Regions from separate parts of the Vallitalea okinawensis genome, predicted to be linked through region 2. Evidence: predicted binding sites of a transcription regulator. Region 2 holds the regulator's gene; the other holds the start of a gene.
The links. Region 2 encodes HrcA, which represses chaperone genes, less so after heat shock. Its sites were predicted from a motif close to TGTTAGCACTCNNNNNNNNNGAGTGCTAACA; they were not measured.
Positions count from the first base shown of each region.

Region 1: the regulator HrcA is predicted to act here: its motif matches at 3,930-3,960, upstream of groES (co-chaperone GroES).

Region 1 covers NZ_PQDH01000002.1:152,056-159,108, reverse strand. Annotated here, with positions in the region: gene C1Y58_RS05910 (DUF2225 domain-containing protein) at 1-539, shown strand, start outside; gene C1Y58_RS05905 (DUF6062 family protein) at 613-1,350, opposite strand; gene C1Y58_RS05900 (MFS transporter) at 1,602-2,789, shown strand; gene C1Y58_RS05895 (DNA-3-methyladenine glycosylase family protein) at 2,872-3,723, shown strand; gene groES (co-chaperone GroES) at 3,991-4,275, shown strand; gene groL (chaperonin GroEL) at 4,296-5,936, shown strand; gene C1Y58_RS05880 (hypothetical protein) at 6,034-6,462, opposite strand; gene C1Y58_RS05875 (polysaccharide deacetylase family protein) at 6,806-7,053, shown strand, end outside.
Region 2 covers NZ_PQDH01000018.1:16,205-23,257, reverse strand. Annotated here, with positions in the region: gene C1Y58_RS24580 (NAD(P)H-dependent oxidoreductase) at 1-67, opposite strand, end outside; gene C1Y58_RS24575 (hypothetical protein) at 365-886, shown strand; gene lepA (translation elongation factor 4) at 1,107-2,912, shown strand; gene hemW (radical SAM family heme chaperone HemW) at 2,912-4,054, shown strand; gene hrcA (heat-inducible transcriptional repressor HrcA) at 4,269-5,324, shown strand; gene grpE (nucleotide exchange factor GrpE) at 5,399-5,956, shown strand; gene dnaK (molecular chaperone DnaK) at 6,010-7,053, shown strand, end outside.

The sequences.
Region 1 (7,053 bases), on a different contig from region 2:
TTTGTCCACAATGTGGGTATGGAGCATTGAACAGTGTATTCACAAAAATAACTCCCATTCAAGCAAAAGTCATTGAGCAAAAAATAGGTACAAAGTTTAATGCTGAAACTTATCCAGATATTTATGACTACAAGACCAGCGTATTGCGTTATAAGTTAGCATTACTGAATGCAGTTTTAAAGGGTGCACCATCTATTGAGAAAGCTTATTTATGCTTGAAATTGAAATGGCTGTTTGATGTAGCTATTGAATCCATAGAAGATGATAATCATCCCGAAGTCATTGAGTATAGGCAACAGAAGGATAATATAACAGAACAAGCTTTGAAAGGATTTTTAGATGCCTATCTCAAAGGACACTTCAGCAGTTTTGGATTTGATGAGAGTAAGTTGATGTATATCATTGGTCAACTTTACTCAGAGTTAGGTCAGGATAAAGAGGCCTATGAGTGGTTTACAAAGGTAGCGTCCTATGCAGGAGCTAACTTTAGATTAAGGGATAAAGCTCGTGATCGGCGTGAAGAATTACGCAACGTATAAATTTGTTAATCGATAAATATGCTAAATACATAAAGTGCATTGATGGACTAGATCCAATCAATGCACTTCTCATTTACTCATTTATGATACTATTTGTTTTGATCATAGCACGTGGTATAGCGTCTTTAGAGTTCTTCCAAGGCTCGTCCTTAAACCGATGATCAAACTTAATCGTAAACCACTCTAAATCGTCTTCTATACGCTTTAAATTGGACATCTGAATATCGATGATGATATCCATGAACTCATCCAATTGCTTTTGATTAAGATGCTCTGATGCAACAGAGTATATTTGATAAAAATGCTCAAAGCAAAAACCTTTACTTGAACGAAGATGTTCCCACATACTAGGATCTTTTTTCAATAAGAAAAAGAAAGTATCAATATACCGATCATAGGTTGAGTTAACACGGTTACAAACATAACACCCATTGATCTTTTCTTCCATAAAGGAATGAAATGGGTTTGAGCCATCTTCGGAACCCTTAGTAAAGAATTTTTTCAAACCACTGTTTGAGTTTGGACGATGAGTTGCTAGTAGTTTTTCCATCTCTTCACGTGTTTTTAGTATATGAGTATGTAACATAAGAGCTAAGCCAAGACGATTTTTTTCCTTATACAGTTTTTCAATATGCTCCTTACAGAATCCGTATTTATTGGTTTCTGTTCTTACGTCATCTTCCATATAAGAAGGACCTAACACAAAATTGATGGTATCTCGTTCAAGTTTACTCTTCATACTACAAAAGGGACATTCGTGATCATCTTTAAATCCATCTAAAACTGGAATCGTATATATATTTTCCTTCATACCTTTCACCTCATTAAATACCTAAAGTTGATTATTTCAGTTTAACTCTCCAGACTTTGAAATATAACAATTATAACATACTTCTCCATCCCATACATATGAAAAGAGGTATTTATCTGAATTTCATGATAAATGAACAGAAATCAACCTAAAAATCTTGTCAAAAAACTATAAAATTGCCCCTTGTCTTATCATACATACAGACTTATACTTTTTCTAGAGAACAAATAATACTGGTGGGGGATAAATGAATGAAATCTAATTCTAAAAAAACGATTTTTATACTTTTAATGATTTATGCTCAGTTATGTTTTATAATAGCGTTGCGAACGAATATTTTTTCTATTATCCAAAGTGATTATAATTTAGATTACAGTCATATAGCAACCTTAGTACTGGTTTCAGGTATACTCATGCAACTAGCGATCTATTTATCTGGCCACAGTATCAAAAGACTTGGTCATAAACCAACGTTGTATATCGGCATGAGTATTGTTGGTATAAGTATACTGTCCATGATTACAGTTAAATCCATTTTTGTATTTGATACCTTGTTTACCATATACATGTTTGGGTTTGGTTTCTGTATTTTAGCCTTAAATATGTACACTGGTGTTCTAGCAGCGAATAGAGGAAAAGCGTTAATGATCCTTCACTTTGGTGCATCCATTGGTTTTAGTATAGGTCCTAAAATGTTAAGCGAACTAATGAGCAGAGGAATAACATGGCAAATGATTATTAGTTTGTCTAGTATCCCTGTTTTCATTTTACTGATCCTTTTATTCCTTGTAAAGGAATCATCAGATGTTATAACTACTGAAGAGAAGTTGGACACGGATCAAAATAAAACTGCTAAGTACAATATGAAGAGTACTGTTGTTATCATGTTTATTTTCATATACATATCTGCACAGATTTGGGAGTATGGTGTTGGCACATGGTTTATCATTTATGCAAGAAAAACTAATGGCTTAACTGAATTCCAGGCAGCTAACTACTTAACCTTATTCCTGGTTTGCTTTCCTATAAGCAGATTGTTACTTAGTAAAGTGGTTACAACTTTAGGAGAATATAAGAGTTTACTGATTTCTTTCTGTGCTAACTTTGCTTTAATTCTTCTAGGATTAGTAACAGGGCAATTAATATTGATTTCACTAACAGGTATATTTACCAGCTTAACTTATCCATTAATCATGACGATGATGCAAGAGAATCTGGGAGAAGATAATGCAGAACTGATTGGTTGGATTTCTATGATGGGCGGCATGTTGCAATATGTTTTTATGTGGTTTGTTGGTAAATTAGGGGACATTTTTGGTATACAAGTCGGATTTGGCAGCTTAATTATTTATACAATATTAGGAGCACTAAGTATTATCGTTCTACAAAAAGCATTAATAAAAGAAAGAAAACAGCAAAATATAACTCCTACAATATAACAGTTGTTTGTGTGGAGAGGTTCTTTTATAATAGTTAAAGGACTAATCAATTCCCTACTATCAGGTTATGAAGGAGGAAGCAATGACTACATTTATTAAGGAAATAGAAGATTTTGATCTTGAACAAACCCTAGAGTGTGGACAATGTTTTAGATATATGAAATTAGATGATGGGCACTATAAGGTGATTGCTCATGGCAAGGTATTAGAAGTTATGCAAAAAAATAATGAAATCCACTTCCATCATACAACCCTAGAAGAATATCATGATACTTGGGTACATTATTTTGATTTGGATAGAGATTACAGAGGTATCAAGAGTAGTTTTGAAGAAGATTTGGTTATGAAAGAAGCTATCGCTTATAAGCCAGGTGTGCGAATCATAAAACAAGAGGTATGGGAGTGCTTAATATCCTTTATCATATCACAAAACAAAGCCATTCCTCATATTCAAAAAATCATTAAGAATATCTCAGAAGCTTACGGTGATTACATTGGAGACCATGATGGAGAGAAGCTCTATACCTTCCCAACGCCTGAGCAATTAAGAGAAGCTACAGAGCAAGATATAAGAGATTTGAAGGCAGGTTTCCGTGCCCCCTATATTATTGATGCGACTAGAAGAGTTCTTACTGGAGAATTAGATTTACATGGTCTACAAGAGCTAACTACTGAAGAAGCTAAAAAGGAATTGTTGCAGATTAAAGGTGTGGGCAACAAGATAGCTGATTGTGTACTTCTTTTTTCATTAGGACGTCATGAGGTATTCCCAATTGATATCTGGGTAAAAAGGGTCATGGAGTATTTTTATTTAAAAGAAGATACGAAATTAGATGCTATTCAAGTCTATGCTAAAGAGAAATTCGGACGACAAGCAGGATTTGCTCAGCAGTACTTATTTTACTATGCAAGAGAGAAGAAAATTGGTAAATAAGGGGTTAACATGGGTATAAAAACGACTTAGCAGGACATAATATGTAAGAAATTAATGGAACATAATCAATATGCATAGGAATATTGAGTAATAAAGAGAATAAGTGAGTTAATCAGGAATAATAGGATTCACAATGAGTATAAGCTAATATTTTCCTATTTCTCATATTTGCATAAGTTTTAGGTATTTAATAAACTAGTTAAAGAAGTTAGCACTCTTTAAAGGTGAGTGCTAACAATATGAAATTTCTGTAAGGAGGTATTTTTTATGAATTTAGTACCATTAGGTGACAGAGTTGTACTTAGACAACTTGAGGCTGAAGAAATGACAAAGTCAGGTATCGTATTACCTAACCAAGCTAAAGAAAAGCCACAAGAAGCTGAAGTAGTATCCGTTGGACCAGGTGGCATTGTAGACGGTAAAGAAGTTAAAATGGAAGTTAAAGCAGGCGATAAAGTTATTTATTCTAAATATGCTGGAACAGAAGTTAAATTAGAAGGCGAAGAGTTCATTATTGTTCGTCAAAACGATATTTTAGCAATCGTACAATAGTAAAAGGGAGGTTTATATAAATGGCTAAAGATATTAAATTTGGTGCAGAGGCAAGAAAAGCTTTAGAGTCAGGTGTTAATCAATTAGCGAATACAGTTAAAGTTACACTAGGACCTAAAGGTAGAAATGTTGTTTTGGATAAGAAATTTGGTACACCATTAATCACTAACGACGGTGTTACAATTGCAAAAGAAATTGAATTAGAAGATCGTTTCGAAGATATGGGTGCACAACTTGTTAGAGAAGTTGCAACTAAGACTAACGATGTTGCTGGTGACGGTACAACTACTGCAACTGTATTAGCTCAAGCTATGATACAAGAAGGTATCAAAAACATTGAAGCTGGTGCAAACCCAATTATCTTAAGAAGAGGTATGAAAAAGGCAACAGATGAAGCTGTAGTATATATCCAAGGTGTTAGCCAGACTTTAGCTGGTAAAGCTCAAATCGCTGAAGTTGCTGCTATTTCTGCTGGTGACGATGAAGTAGGTCAACTTATTGCTGACGCTATGGAAAAAGTAACAAATGACGGTGTTATCACTGTTGAAGAATCTAAGTCAATGGAGACTGAATTAGAACTTGTTGAAGGTATGCAATTTGACAGAGGTTACTTATCTCCTTACATGGCAACAGATATGGATAAGATGGAAGCTGTTTTAGAAGATCCATACATCCTTATTACTGATAAAAAAATTGCTAACATCCAAGAGATTTTACCTGTATTAGAGCAAATTGTTCAAGCAGGAGCAAAATTACTTATTATTGCTGAAGATGTTGAAGGTGAAGCATTAGCAACATTAGTTGTTAATAAATTAAGAGGTACATTTAACTGTGTAGCTGTTAAAGCTCCTGGTTTCGGTGATAGAAGAAAAGCTATGTTACAAGACATCGCTATCTTAACCGGTGGTCAAGTGGTTTCTGAAGAAATTGGTTTAGACCTTAAAGAAACATCATTAGAAATGTTAGGTAGAGCAAAATCTGTTAAGATCCAGAAAGAAAACACAATCATCGTTGATGGTTATGGGGATCGTGGTGAAATCGATGCAAGAGTTAACCAAATCAAAGCTCAAATCGAAGAAACTACTTCCGAATTTGATCGTGAAAAATTACAAGAGAGACTTGCTAAATTAGCAGGTGGTGTTGCATTAATTAAAGTTGGTGCCGCTACTGAAACAGAAATGAAAGAGAAAAAATTAAGACTTGAGGATGCTTTAGCAGCTACAAGAGCAGCAGTTGAAGAAGGTATCGTTGCAGGTGGTGGTACTGCTTACGTACACGCTACTAAAGGTATCGAAGCTTTAGTTGAAAAATTAGAAGGTGACGAAAAGACTGGTGCCAAGATCGTATTTAAAGCTTTAGAATCTCCTCTTCGTCAAATCGTTGCAAATGCTGGTTTAGAAGGATCAGTTGTTGTAAATAAGGTTAAAGAGTCCGAAGAAGGTGTTGGTTTCAATGCTTTATCAGAAGCTTATGTTGATATGGTAGCTGAAGGTATTATTGACCCAGCTAAAGTAACAAGAAGTGCATTACAAAACGCAAACTCAGTAGCATCTACATTATTAACTACTGAATCAGTTGTAGCAGATCAACCAGAGCCAGAACCAGCTATGCCAGGTGGAGCACCAGGTATGGGCGGTATGGGTGGCATGGGAATGATGTAATCAAAAACATGTTGCATGTAAAAAGACTAAGGATTAAATCCCTAGTCTTTTTTTCTTGTAGAATTTTTTGAAAAAAAATTTACTATATGTATGGTGTTCATTCTTTTATCTCAGCCTTTGTTAAAGCACTATTAACAGCGTTCATTATATATGCTGTAGTTTCTACAGCACCATCATTAGGCTTAACTTCTTTAATATCACCCTTTTTTTCCATATGTTCATTGATATTTGTCATCGTTTCTTCTAGCAAAGGATACATCATTGACAAATCAGGGTCTAAATCTTTAAAGCTAATACTTTGTATTTCATTATCATATATAGTTACGTTGACACCAACGACTTGATCGTTGAGTATAACTGATGACGTGTAAATACCTGGGGTATAATGAATGGTTGGTTCAGAATCAGAATTCCCGGGCATAAACATGTAAATCAATACGATAATTAAAATTATACCAAGTAAAGCAAACAGGGCTGTATAAATAATATCTTTCATTTTGAGTATGATAATTTTGGGTGTGCTCATACTATAGCCTCCTTATAACCTTCCGTTAATATATTTTATTTAACAAGGTGTGGAATTATGAATAAGGTTTTTAAAATGTATAAAAGTATTCACAGGATATCATATGAGTTAAATACTAACTATAAAACCAACAATTTGATTGAGCCTTTAATCCCACAATATTAAAGGAAAGCAATAATCTTTTTGGGTAAGGTAAAACATGTTAAGTTCCATATATATAATCTATATATTTTGTGTTATAATAATGATATTGATTCTATTATTGAATTATGTATCAAAAGTACTTTACTTTTGACCCACAAATATTACTGTTAATACATATAACTGAAAAGAGGGCTAGACAATGAAAAAAGCAATGATTTTACTATTATCACTCATGTTAACGTTTGTATTCGTGGCGTGTAACAGTAGTGATACAGACCAACCAAAACCTCAACCTAATAATGAAATAAGTGAAAAAGAAGAGAACATTCAACCAGTAGAAGTTGAAGAGGTTACACCAGAAGAAACAGATCAGTCTGAAGAATCTACAGAAGAACCTACAGAAGAACCTACAGAGGAGACTAAAGAAGAAGTGGTTTTGGAACCTGA
Region 2 (7,053 bases):
CATCACATATGGATTGGCTAAAACTGTTTTCTTTGGGGTTACATAATACAATTAAATGATTGTTCATATGGTACCTCCTCAAAGGTTTAGTAGGAGAAAAGCTGAACACGATAGTTCAATATATATATATGATAGGACAAGTCCGGAAGATACATGATATCAATAGAAGGAAAAAGCTAACAGCCATTATAAAAATCCAACAAAAAGGAACAAAATCCGTATATAAGGTATCTATAATATATAAGGATGTAAAAAATAATAGATTTTTGTTGTAAATCTGACGAAATAATAAAAGGAGGCTTTTTTGCAATAGCTGTCATTGAGTAGAAAGTTTATCGGTCTTAAAGTAAGGAGTGAATAAGGATTGAAACATTTTATAAGAGTTGCAGTACCCAATATAGTTTTTTTAGCATTCTTCAATACTATTTCTTTTTACATATTTAATTTATTAGTCATGAAAAAAATAGCATTTCAGCATCAATTAGGTTTAGGAGTGAGTATAGCCTTACTTATAGGTATTTTGTATACTTATGTTGTAATAAAAAAATATAATGAAGTAAGTACCTATGTAGAATTTAGAAAAATAAAGAAAAAACTTACAAGAACAATTGTTAAGGAAGAACATAGCAAAGAAGAGGCTTATAATTTATGTCAATATAACTTATCAAAAATGAAAAATTGTGAAATAATATATAGTGATCATGAAATTGGCAAAATAGTTGCCAAAACAAATTGTGGCTTATGTACTTGTGGAGAAAAGATTGCCATTCTAATTCATGAGATTGATGAAAAGATTGTTATTAAGATCATAAGCTATTCAATCTTCAATCAATCTTTACGTAAAAACAAGCAAAATTTAAGATGGATTTATAATCAAATTAGTTAGATATAAGTGTAAGTCAACAATTTTTTTAATTTAGGCTTTAAATCTAAGAATTTTTTTGGTAGAATGAAAAGTAATGATTATGAAGTGGGAAGGTTGTGAATGACAGCTTTTCCACTTTTGATAAGTGAACTTGAACTTTGCATGTTAACTGTGAATAATTCTATTCAAGGTGCGAAGTTTTAGTTAGTGAACAAATAAGCAGCAAATGGAGGATTCCTTAATGAGTAATCAAAAAAACATTAGAAATTTTAGCATTATCGCTCATATAGATCATGGTAAATCAACATTAGCAGATCGTATTATTCAAAAAACTGGTTTATTGACAGAACGAGAAATGCAAGAGCAAGTATTAGATAATATGGACTTAGAACGTGAAAGAGGTATAACCATTAAAGCCCAAGCTGTACGTCTAGTGTATCAAGCAAAAGATGGTGAAGAGTATATCTTTAACCTTATAGACACACCAGGGCACGTTGATTTTAACTATGAAGTTTCTAGAAGTTTAGCAGCTTGTGAAGGCGCTATTCTTGTAGTCGATGCAGCGCAAGGTATTGAAGCACAAACCTTAGCCAATGTGTATTTAGCTTTAGAACACGATTTGGAGGTTGTACCAGTTATTAATAAGATTGATTTACCTTCAGCTGATCCAGAAAGAGTTAAGCATGAAATTGAAGATATAATTGGCTTGGATGCTGAAGACGCACCTTTAATCTCAGCAAAAGAAGGATTAAACATCGAAGATGTACTGGAGCAGATTGTAAAAATGGTACCATCACCAGAGGGGAATGACGATGATCCATTAAAAGCTCTTATTTTTGACTCTGTATATGACCCTTATAAAGGCGTTATTGTATTTTGTCGTGTTAAGGATGGTCATATAAAAAAAGGTATGAAAATCCGTATGATGGCAACTGAAAAGGATTTTGAAGTTGTTGAAGTAGGTTACTTTGGTGCTGGTCGATTTATGCCAACAGATGAATTGAAGTCTGGAAGTGTTGGTTATGTTACAGCAAGTATTAAAAATGTACAAGATACTAGAGTAGGTGATACGGTTACTTCTGTAGAAAATCCAGCTACAGAACAGTTACCAGGTTATAAGGATGTTAACCCTATGGTTTATTGTGGTATGTATCCAGCTGATGGTTCAAAGTACGGTGATCTTCGTGATGCATTAGAAAAGTTAAAATTGAATGATGCGTCTTTACAGTTTGAACCTGAAACATCTATTGCTTTAGGGTTTGGTTTTAGATGTGGTTTCTTAGGATTACTGCATATGGAAATTATTCAAGAAAGAATTGAAAGAGAGTTTAATTTAGATATTGTTACAACAGCACCTAGTGTTATTTATAAAATTCATAGGAGTGATGGTTCCATTATTGATATGTCTAATCCTACTGACATGCCTGATCCATCAGAGATTAAGCTAATGGAAGAACCTATGGTTAAAGCAGAGATTATGTCTCCTACAGAGTATATAGGGACTATCATGGAGTTATGTCAAGACCGTAGAGGGCAATACTTAAGTATTGACTATATTGAAGATACAAGAGCGCTAGTTCATTATAACTTACCGCTAAATGAGATTATTTATGATTTCTTTGATGCCTTAAAATCTCGTACAAGAGGTTATGCTTCTTTTGATTATGAACTCATAGGTTATCAAGAATCCCAATTAGTGAAACTTGATATACTTATTAACAGGGAAGTAGTTGATGCATTATCCTTCATTGTACATGAAGAAAAGGCTTATGATCGCGGAAGAAAAATGGCTGAGAAATTGAAACAAGAAATACCTCGTCAACTATTTGAAATACCTATCCAGGCTGCTGTTGGTAATAAGGTTATTGCTAGAGAAACTGTGAAAGCTTTAAGAAAAGATGTATTAGCAAAATGTTATGGTGGTGACATAAGTCGTAAAAGAAAACTTCTTGAAAAGCAAAAAGAAGGTAAGAAGAGAATGCGACAAGTTGGTAATGTAGAAGTACCGCAGTCAGCATTCATGAGTGTCCTTAAACTAGATAGCTAATGAACAAAGTTAGTTTATACCTCCATATACCTTTTTGTGAATCAAAATGTTATTACTGTGACTTTGCTTCTTATCCAAAAAAGAATGCTTTCTATCAAGATTATGTAGATGCACTTTGTCTAGAAATAGAGCAAGTTGGAGAAAGTTTACAGCAATGCATTATAGATACCATCTTTATAGGTGGTGGAACGCCTTCAATTTTATCTGTGAATCAGCTGGATACTATTCAAAGTTGGCTGAAGAAATCTTTTTCAATTGCAAAAGATGCAGAGATTACAATGGAAGCTAACCCGGGAACGCTGGATCAGGATAAAATAGATGTTATTGGCAATGGAATCATCAATCGTATAAGTATGGGTCTTCAATCAACGGAGAATGACTTATTAAAGAAGATAGGACGAATTCATACTTTTGAGGAATTTAAACAGAACTATGAAAGCTTGAGAAAGGTCGGGATTAAGAACATCAACATAGATATGATGTTTGGCCTTCCTGATCAAACGACGAAGGGTTATATTAATGGGCTTAGTCAAATAGCTCATATGAAACCAGAACATATTTCCTCTTATGGGTTAATTATTGAAGAAGGAACGCCTTTTTATGGTTTGTATCATAATAATCAGTTACATCTACCAGATGAACAAAGTGAGAGGGATATGTACGATTCATGCCTTCAGATGTTAAAAGATTATGATTATGAGCATTATGAGATATCCAATTTTTCAAAACCAGGTTATGCTTGTAGACATAATTTAGTTTATTGGGATCTAAAACCCTATGTTGGATTAGGATTAGCATCTCATTCCTATTACAAAGGTCAGCGTTATGAACATACTAAAGACTTAGAAGTGTATATTCAAAAGGCAAAACAGGGACAGTTTCACAAAGAGAATATCTTTACGCTTACTACTAAAGAAATGATGGAAGAATTTATGTTTCTTGGATTAAGGAAAATGGACGGTATAGCTATAGCAGATTTTGAGAAGAGGTTTGGTATTCTAATAGATCAAGTATATGGTAAGCAAATAGATGATCTATTAAAGGAAGGTCTCATACAAGAAGTGAAAAATTCACTCTTATTAACTCGTAGAGGGATGGATTTAGCCAATAGAGTATTTAGTAAGTTTTTGATTGATGAATAATAATGGGTAAAAAGAATAAATCTAAAAGAAATACGAATAGAATTGTGACAGTATAGTTGATTGAAGTTAAGTAGATATGCAAGAAAAAAAGCTTAAATATAAATTTTTTTATACTTTATACAAAAATCACTTGACAAATTAATAGTCAAGTGATATTTTTAAAACATGAGTGTTAGCACTCGATAGAGAGGAGTGCTAACAAAGAGGTGATTGGATGGAACTAAATGACAGAAAGATAAGGATCTTACAAGCTATTATTAAGAATTACCTAGATACTGCAGAGCCTGTAGGATCAAGAACTATTTCAAGAAAATATGATTTAGGTGTTAGTTCCGCAACAATTCGTAATGAGATGTCTGATTTAGAAGATTTAGGATTTATTGTACAGCCCCATACTTCAGCTGGAAGAGTGCCTTCTGATAAAGGGTATCGATTATATGTGGATCATTTAATGCAACATCCTGCATTAAGTGATGAACAGGTATATATCATGCAAAAAATTCTACTGGAGCGTGTTGGGCGCTTAGATTTTCTATTAAAAGAAATTTCGGATTTATTAGCGGTAATGACCAATTATACCTCCATCGTCACCACGCCACAATACAAAAAAATTAAGCTAAAACATATGCAACTCATCCCATTGGATGAGAAATCCATTGTTTTGGTCATTGTCACTGATGGAAATATCGTAAAGAATCATGTTATTAATATCAACAATCCGATTCAAGATAATCAATTAACAACCTTAACCAATCTTCTAAATGCCTATTTACAAGGATTAACTATTGAAGATATTAATCTACCTCTCATACAAACGATTAAGAGAGAAATGGGTATTCATGGAGAGATTCTCAATAATGTTCTTGATGCTGTTTCAGAAACTTTACAGCATAGCGAAGATTTTGATATTTATACAAGTGGAACTACAAACATACTTAACTTTCCTGAGTTTAATGATATTATTAAAGCTAAAAACCTTATTCATTTATTAGAGCAAAAAGATACCGTACTAACAATGTTGAATAATACTGATTTTGAAAATCGTAATGAGGTTATAAATATCACCATTGGTGGAGAAAATAGTATGAAAGAGCTCAAGGAATGTAGTATTATTACCACGACGTATAAATTAGGTGGTGAGACAGTAGGTGCTATAGGTATTATTGGTCCTACACGAATGGATTATGGTAAAGTTGTATCCACATTAGAATATTTGGTTAGACAAGTAGATCCCTTGTTGAATATTAAGTATTTTCATAAACGTGAATAACCAGTAAACATACCTAGATCCTAGATATGTTAGCTAAAAGCGAGGATTTAGGTAATAGAAAGGCGGTTTACTACATGAACCACAATGAAAAAGAATGCAGTGAAGAAATATTAGAAGAAGTGATTGAAGAAGTTGATCAAGAGACAAATGAAGAAGTTTCTGATACTGCGGTGACTGATTTAGAAGAACAGTTAAAGTCTAAAGAAGAGGAAGCTACTGACTATCTTGATCGCTTACAAAGAACTATGGCTGAATTTGAAAACTTTAGAAAAAGAACTGTCAAGGAAAAGTCTTCAATGTATGAAAGTGGTGCAAAGGATGCCTTAGAACCAATATTACAAATAGTGGATAACTTTGAAAGAGCCCTTGGTACTCTGGAAGAAGATCAAAAAGAAGATTCCTTTGTTAAAGGCATTGATATGATCTATAAGCAATTTACTTCTGTTCTTGAAGAGTTAGGTGTAAAAGCTATTGAAGCAGTTGGTAATGAGTTTGATCCTAATTATCACAGTGCAGTAACACACGTTGAAGATGAGCAATTTGGTGATAATGAAGTTGTTGAAGAGTTTCAAAGAGGCTATATGTATAAGGAATCAGTACTTAGATATAGTATGGTAAAGGTAGCAAATTAATTTAATAATAGAAGGGTATTCAGCCCGTTTATATAAGTTTAGGAGGATGCGAAATGGGAAAAATTATTGGAATAGACTTGGGAACAACGAACTCATGTGTATCTGTTATGGAAGGTGGAAAGCCTGTAGTTATTGCTAACTCAGAAGGTGCTAGAACTACACCATCCGTAGTGGCTTTTTCAAAAACAGATGAAAGATTAGTAGGTGAACCTGCAAAGCGTCAAGCAATTACAAACCCAGATAAAACGATTATCTCTATTAAAAGACATATGGGTACAGATTTTAAAGTTACAATCGACGATAAAAAATATACACCTCAAGAAATTTCAGCTATGACATTGCAAAAACTAAAAAAAGATGCTGAAGATTATTTAGGTGAAGATGTTACAGAAGCTGTTATTACAGTACCTGCGTACTTCTCTGACAGCCAAAGACAAGCTACAAAAGATGCTGGTAAAATTGCTGGTTTAGATGTAAAAAGAATCATTAATGAGCCAACAGCTGCAGCTTTGGCATATGGTTTAGATAATGAGCATGAGCAAACAATCATGGTATATGACCTTGGTGGTGGTACATTCGACGTATCTCTTATCGAGATTGGTGAAGGGGTTATCGAAGTATTAGCGACTAGCGGTGATAACCGTCTTGGTGGTGACGATTTTGATGATCGTGTTATCCGCTTCTTAGTAGATGAATTCAAAAGAACAGAAGGCGTTGATTTGAGCCAAGATAAAATGGCAATGCAACGTTTAAAAGAAGCTGCTGAAAAAGCTAAAAAAGAAGTATCAACAGTGACAACAACAAATATTAATTTACCTTTTATCACTGCTACAGCTGAAGGACCAAAACATTTAGATGTTACGCTTTCAAGAGCTAAATTTGATGAATTAACTGCAGATCTAGTTGAAAGAACTATGGGACCTGTTCGTGCGGCATTAAGTGATGCTGGCTTAGAAGCTTCTGAGCTTGACAAAATTTTATTAGTTGGTGGTTCAACTAGAATCCCAGCTGTTCAAGATGCGGTTAAGAAAATTACTGGAAAAGATGCTTTCAAAGGTATTAACCCTGATGAATGTGTAGCTATTGGTGCTGCTATA